2 regions of the Sporacetigenium sp. TC11 genome follow, and region 1 is predicted to be linked to the other one. Evidence: a T-box and tRNA genes for the amino acid it is inferred to sense, from the RefSeq annotation. Region 1 holds a T-box; the other holds one or more tRNA genes.
What was found. A T-box is a leader RNA that pairs with one kind of tRNA and senses whether it is charged. The one in region 1 lies ahead of asnS (asparagine--tRNA ligase), so its partner is inferred to be a tRNA-Asn.
Positions count from the first base shown of each region.

Region 2: it has a tRNA-Asn gene. The T-box ahead of asnS (asparagine--tRNA ligase) is inferred to sense a tRNA for this amino acid. The anticodon was not compared.

Region 1 is NZ_JBYVNY010000011.1:94,263-97,695, forward strand. Features, by position in the region: gene asnS (asparagine--tRNA ligase) at 28-1,425, opposite strand; T-box leader at 1,490-1,733, opposite strand; gene ACUSRV_RS14250 (acyl-CoA dehydratase activase-related protein) at 1,856-3,433, opposite strand, start outside.
Region 2 is NZ_JBYVNY010000003.1:86,812-90,244, forward strand. Features, by position in the region: gene ACUSRV_RS06265 (MATE family efflux transporter) at 1-372, shown strand, start outside; gene ACUSRV_RS06270 (hypothetical protein) at 397-456, opposite strand; gene ACUSRV_RS06275 (ATP-binding protein) at 489-896, shown strand; gene ACUSRV_RS06280 (Mor transcription activator family protein) at 1,019-1,288, shown strand; tRNA gene ACUSRV_RS06285 (tRNA-Asn) at 1,354-1,428, opposite strand; gene ACUSRV_RS06290 (flavocytochrome c) at 1,548-3,074, opposite strand.

The DNA of each region.
Region 1 (3,433 bases):
TCGTTGAAGATTCAACGAGTTTATATATTAAAATTCTGCATTTTTTGGAGTTCTTGGGAATGGTATAACGTCTCTTATATTAGACATACCAGTCATATACATTAATATTCTTTCAAAGCCTAAACCAAATCCTGAATGTGTAGCAGTACCATATTTTCTTAATTCTAAGTACCACCAATAATCTTCTCTTTTAAGACCCATTTCTTCTATTCTTGCCTCTAAGTTTTCTAATCTTTCTTCTCTTTGGCTACCACCTACTATTTCTCCTACTCCTGGAACTAATAAATCCATAGCTCTAACAGTTTTTCCATCTTCGTTAAGTCTCATATAGAATGATTTTATATCCTTTGGATAATCAGTAACGAAAACTGGTCTTTTATATATTTCTTCTGCTAAATATCTTTCATGTTCAGTTTGTAAGTCACATCCCCATTCAACTGGATAATCAAATTCCTTACCTGAGTTCTTTAATAACTCTATAGCTTCAGTATAAGTTACTCTGCCGAAATCTGCGTTTACTATGTTGTCTAATCTTTCTAATAAACCTTTATCTATTAATTCGTTAAAGAATGCCATCTCTTCTGGTGCATTTTCTAAAACATAATTTATTATATATTTTATCATATCTTCTGCTAATTCCATGTTGTCTTCTAAGTCTGCAAATGCAATTTCAGGTTCTATCATCCAGAATTCAGATGCATGTCTTGCAGTGTTAGAGTTTTCTGCTCTAAATGTTGGTCCAAATGTATATATATTTCTAAATGCCAATGCCATTATTTCGCCTTCTAGCTGACCACTAACTGTTAGATTAGCTTCTTTACCAAAGAAATCATCTTTATAATCTATAGCTCCACCTTCAGTTTTAGGTATATCATGTAAGTCTAGTGTAGTTACTTTAAACATTTCTCCTGCACCTTCGCAGTCACTTCCAGTTATTATTGGACTATGAGCATATACAAATCCTCTGTCTTGGAAGAATCTATGTATAGCATAAGCTGCCAATGATCTTACTCTAAATACAGCTGAGAACGTATTACTTCTTGGTCTTAAGTGAGCTATAGTTCTTAAATATTCAAGACTATGTCTTTTCTTTTGAAGAGGATATGTACTATCAGATAATCCTTCTACCACTACATTTTTAGCATGTATTTCTACAGGATGTTTAGCTGTTGGTGTTTCAACAACTTCACCTTCAATATGTATAGACGAACTTATAGGTAATTTTTCTATTTCCTTGAAATTTTCTAATTTTTCATCAAATACGATTTGAATGTTTTTGAAAAAACTTCCATCATTTAATTCTATGAAGCCAAAGTTTTTAGAACTTCTAGAAGTTCTTATCCACCCAGCTATTTTTACTGTTTGTCCTACATGATCTTGAGAATTTCTGTATAATTCTCTTATTGTTAAAAATTCTTTTTGCATATTAAATCCTCCTTAGTATTTTTGTACAATATCCTTATAATTAAAAAAAGCCCTTCATCCCTATAAAAGGGACGAAAGGCTATATTCTCTCGCGGTACCACCCAAATTGTCGTATACACGACCAACTCATTAAGCACATATATGCTCTTTGTCTATAACGGGACAATGCCGTCTAAGTCTACTCTCCAAAGTGGATTTCGGTTAGAAGCTCCAAGATGTTCTTCAATATAGACCTCGTACTAGGATTTCACCATCCCCAGCTCTCTAAAACTACATTCTATATCTACTCTTCTTTTCATCGCTTATAATTATTATTATCATTATGTTATTATTTCTTATTTTAAGAAAATTATAACAGTATAAAATTACCAAGTCAACATATTTTCTAAACTTTGTGTGAATTTCTTACATATAAAAGACTTTTACATTATTATCCTAAGTTTTTATGTGCAATACTCATCATAAGCCTTATTCTATTAAGTTGATTTACTTTTGTTTCACTAGGATCATAATCTATAGAGGATATATTTATGTATGGGTAATCTTCTTTAAGTTTCTTAAAAATTCCTTTTGATACAACATGACCTGGTAAACATCCAAAAGGTTGCATACTTAATATATTTTTTATGTCATTTTTTACATAGTCAACTATTTCGCCAGTCACTATCCATCCATCTCCAATTTGATTTCCTAGAGATATGTAGTTTTGTGCAGATTTTGCTAACTCATATCCCATTGGGGCCTTAAAAAATCTTTTACTTTGTTTTAATGACTTTTGCATATCTTTTCTTAAAAATTCTAGAAGACCCACAGCTATATTAGATGTGTTCAATCCTATAAGACTAGGACATATATTTTCATGTTCTAATTTTCCTCCATACCCACAATATAATAAAAAGCTCATAAAATCTGGTGCTATAACCTCTGCTCCTTCTTGTTCTAAAAGAGCTATTATATTGTTATTAGAAAAATCATTAAACTTTATATATATATCTCCTGTAAGCCCAACCTTTGGTTTTATTACATCTTCATATATAGGTAATTTATCAAAATCATTTACTATATTGTATATATTTTTTTTATATTCACCTACATTATTGCTTTTCAAAGATTTTTTACACTTTTCTACCCAATTTTCATATAGTTTATTTGCTGAATTTTTTTCTTTTTCATAAGGTCTAGTTTTAAGTAATACCTTGGTTAATAAATCTCCATATACTATTGACTGGCCTATTTTATATAAAAGATTTGGACTTAACCTAAGTTTTGGACTATTCTTATCTTTTTCAATTGACAATGGTATAACAGGTATATTTTCTAATCCTTGTTCCTTAAATATACCTCTTAGTATATCTGTCATATTACTTGCAATACATGGTCCGTTGGTTTTTACCATAAGAATTGCAATTTTATTAAGGTCATATTTATTTGACTTTATAGCTTTCATTACCTGACCTATAACTATTATAAATGGATAACACAAATCATTATTTGCATACTTTAATCCTTCTTTTATAGCATCTTCATCACCATTTTTTAAAAGTTCTGCCTTGTATCCAGAGTTTTCAAATGCAGATTCCATAAAATTTAAGTGTATATCACTTACTTGTGGTATTAATAGTGTGTAAGAATCTTTTATATTTACATTATTATTTATAACATATTCATTTTGATTTACAGATATATAATCTTCTTTATTACTATAAGTATTTCTTAATTCTCTTTCTTTTATTGAAGACACTAATGAACGTATCCTTATTTTAGCTGACCCTAAATTATTTATTTGGTCAATTTTTATTAAAGAATGTATTTTATTTTTTGATTTTAATATCTTCTCTATTATATCAGTTGATACTGCATCTGTTGTACATCCAAAGGAAGTAAGTTGTATAATATCTAAATTTGGATTTTCACAAACTACATTTGCTGCATTGTAAAGCCTTGAATGATAGATCCATTGATTTGATATATCTATATTTCCCTTTGACAAATGAGCTATACTATCTTC
Region 2 (3,433 bases), on a different contig from region 1:
AAAGACAAAGAACTTATGGATATAACTGTAAATGGAATTAAAAAATATTCATTTGCCCTACCTATAGTAGCTATATCAATTGTAGGTTCAACATATGTTCAAGCAGTAGGTAAGCCTAAGAAATCTATGATGTTAAGTTTATTAAGACAAGTAATATTATTAATACCTATGATAATTATATTACCTAGATTCTTACAATTAGATGGTGTTTGGATAGCTCAAGCAGTAGCGGACCTTGTAGCTACTATAATAACTGCAATTGTAATAAGAAAAGAATTTAGTTCTTATAAAGATGAAAAAGTACAGATAGAGAAAGAGAAAGTAAATAAAGGCGAAACCTATATAAATTCATGCCCAAAAAGCTCAGTATAAAATACTGAGCTTTTTTGTATATAACTATACTAATTCAAATTCAGTAGTATCGGTAGCTATTATTTTAGCTTCTACAATTCCCACCAAATCAGCACCTTTAGGTTTAAATACATTCTTTGCAACTACTTGAAGCTTTCTCAAAAGCTGAAGGATATTATTCTAATTTTGAAAATATAAAAGATACTAGAAAAAACTCTATAATACTTATGGGACAAGTAGGTAGTGGAAAAACTCATCTATCAACTGCTATTGTTAATAATCTTATGAAAGAATCTGTAGGGGTTGTGTATATGCCATATAGAGATACTATAACTAGGATAAAACAAAGTATTATGGATGAAGAAAATTACAATAGAGAGCTAAAAAGATACAAAGAAGCTAAGGTGCTTTTAATTGATGATTTATTCAAAGGGAGTATTACTAAGTCAGATATAAATATTATATTTGAGCTTATTAATTACAGATATCTAAAAAACAAACCAATTATAGTCAGTACTGAGAAATTATTAGATGAACTTTTATAATTAGACGAATCTATTGGAAGTAGGATTATAGAGATGAGTAAGGACTATATAGTAGAGCTTAAAGGACAGAAATTAAATTATAGAATTTATGGTAGTTAATTAGTGTTATGTAGGGGGATAATATGCTGAAATACTTGACCAAAGAAGATATACCGATTTCACTTATGGATATAGTTGATGAAATAGGAATAGATGATTTTATTAAGTTATGTAAGTTATGTAAGTTATGTGGGGGAACTTCACTATACATACCTACAGAAAATTCACTTGTGAAACCTATTAGAAATAGAGTTATTAGAGAGAGTTTTGATGGAGGGAATTACAAGGAGCTTGCAAGGAAGTTCAATGTAAGTGAGGTACAAATACGTAAAATAATAGTTGATAAATTTTAATTCAATACGACAGTTACATAGAAAAAGAGTATGATCAGGGGGAGTAGACCATACTCTTTTTCTATTGGCTCCAAAAGAGGGATTCGAACCCTCAACCTATCGGTTAACAGCCGAGTGCTCCACCGTTGAGCTATCTTGGAATGTTTTATCTTACATAAACTATTATTATCATTTTTTTTGTTATTATACATTTATTTATAAATTTTTATAAAATAAAAAAGCACCCAATAAATGAGTGCTTTTGATACAACTTTGGTGTTTATTGTGCTTTTACGTATTCAGCAGATTTAATTCCAGCTTGACGACCGAAAATAACTATGTCAACAACAGAGTTACCGCCAATTCTGTTATTACCGTGTAAGCCCCCAGTAACTTCACCTGCTGCATAAAGACCTGGAATAGGATTACCTTCTTTATTTAAAACTTCTGAGTTGGCATTGATTTTCACGCCACCCATAGAGTAGTGAATTCCAGGAGCAATTTTGATAGCGTAAAATGGCGCCCCAGACAAGTCGTTGTCCATTCCAGTTGTTCTGCCAAATTCAGCATCCTTTTTATTCTTCACAGAGTTGTTCCAAGCACCCAGAGTCTTTTTTAGCTGGTCAGCCGGAACATTCATTTTTTTTGCCAATGCTTCTATAGAATCTCCCTCGATTACGAAGCCCATTTCTTGATATTGCTCAATGGCTTTAGCACGAGATTTTACGCCGGCATCAAATACAAGAAAAGCCGATTTTTCAGGAAGTGAATTAATTGCTGATGTTACTGCATCACGAGTACCAAGTTCGTTTACGAAACGGTTACCTTTGCTAGAAACTAGAATTGCGCCTTCTCCACGAACTGCTTCCCCTATAAGATAAGATTTTTCTTGCTGTACTGTTGGGTGAACTTGGATTTGATCCATATCAACCGCTGTACCTCCAAGTTTTTCAACCATTTTTATACCATCACCAGTAGTTCCTGGTTGGTTTGTTGTAACTATATCTGCTAAATCAGGTCTAAATTGGGATATCATATCCATATTAGCCCCATAACCACCTGTTGCCACAATTACAGCGTCTGCACTAATTGTTTTCTCATCTTCTTGGTTGAAGATAACTTTAACACCGTTAATTTTGCCATCTTTCTCTATTATTTCCTTAACTTCGGCGTTTGCAAAAAGTGGAATATCTTGTTCTTGTACATTTTTCAATAAACCGCTAACAAGGTATTGACCCACTGCGGAACCGTCTTCAGGTCGGTGAGTACGTTTTACACTCATACCTCCAGTAATTGTTATATTATTTAATTTAATTCCCTCGGAATCTAACCAATCGATTGCACTTGCAGAGTTGTCAACGAAGAAACGAAGCAAATCTTTGTCGTTAGTACCTTTACCGCCTTTTAATGTCTCTTCATAAAATAAATTATTGCTGTCTTTAATTCCTTGTTCTTTTTGGAACTTTGTTTCGGAGGCGTTCGCTCCAGAAGATGATTTTAATGTATTACCCCCTGCAACCGGCATTTTTTCAAAAATAACTGGGTTCATGCCGTTAGCTTTTGCCTCAAGGGCTGCAGTCATTCCGGCACCACCCGCACCGATAATTATGATATCATATTTATCTTTTAGTTTATCGATACTTGTGTAGCTAGTTTTAGATGCGCTAGAAACGGCTTCAGTTTCTTTGGACGCCTTATTTTTTTCAGTGTTTTGATTCTGGTTTCCCGTCTGGGTGCTGCTACATCCTGTGACTAGGAGCATTAGCGAGAGAACGGAAATAAGCACTTTTGATACTTTCTTTTGCATTGTTAATCATTCCTCCTCATTAGTGTAAGTACGCTCTCGAAAACTTAGAGAACTTGATTTTTATATATTATAAGGTTTGGCATCTCTGCTTTACCCCCAATATTTCGTTAAATTTTAGGACAAAATCAAAATTTGATTATCCTGTTCTGATATTTTGTTGTAGTGATATATGAGTAGATAATAACATCAACCTTTACTTATTCAAACATTTTGAACTTTAAAAACACATTTTGGTCATAAAAAATACTTTGTTATATATATAACAAAGTATAAAGTAGTTATCTAGATAATCTAAATCTAAACTTTCAGCAATACATACTGTATATATTGCTGAAAGTTTAGATCATACTTCATCATCT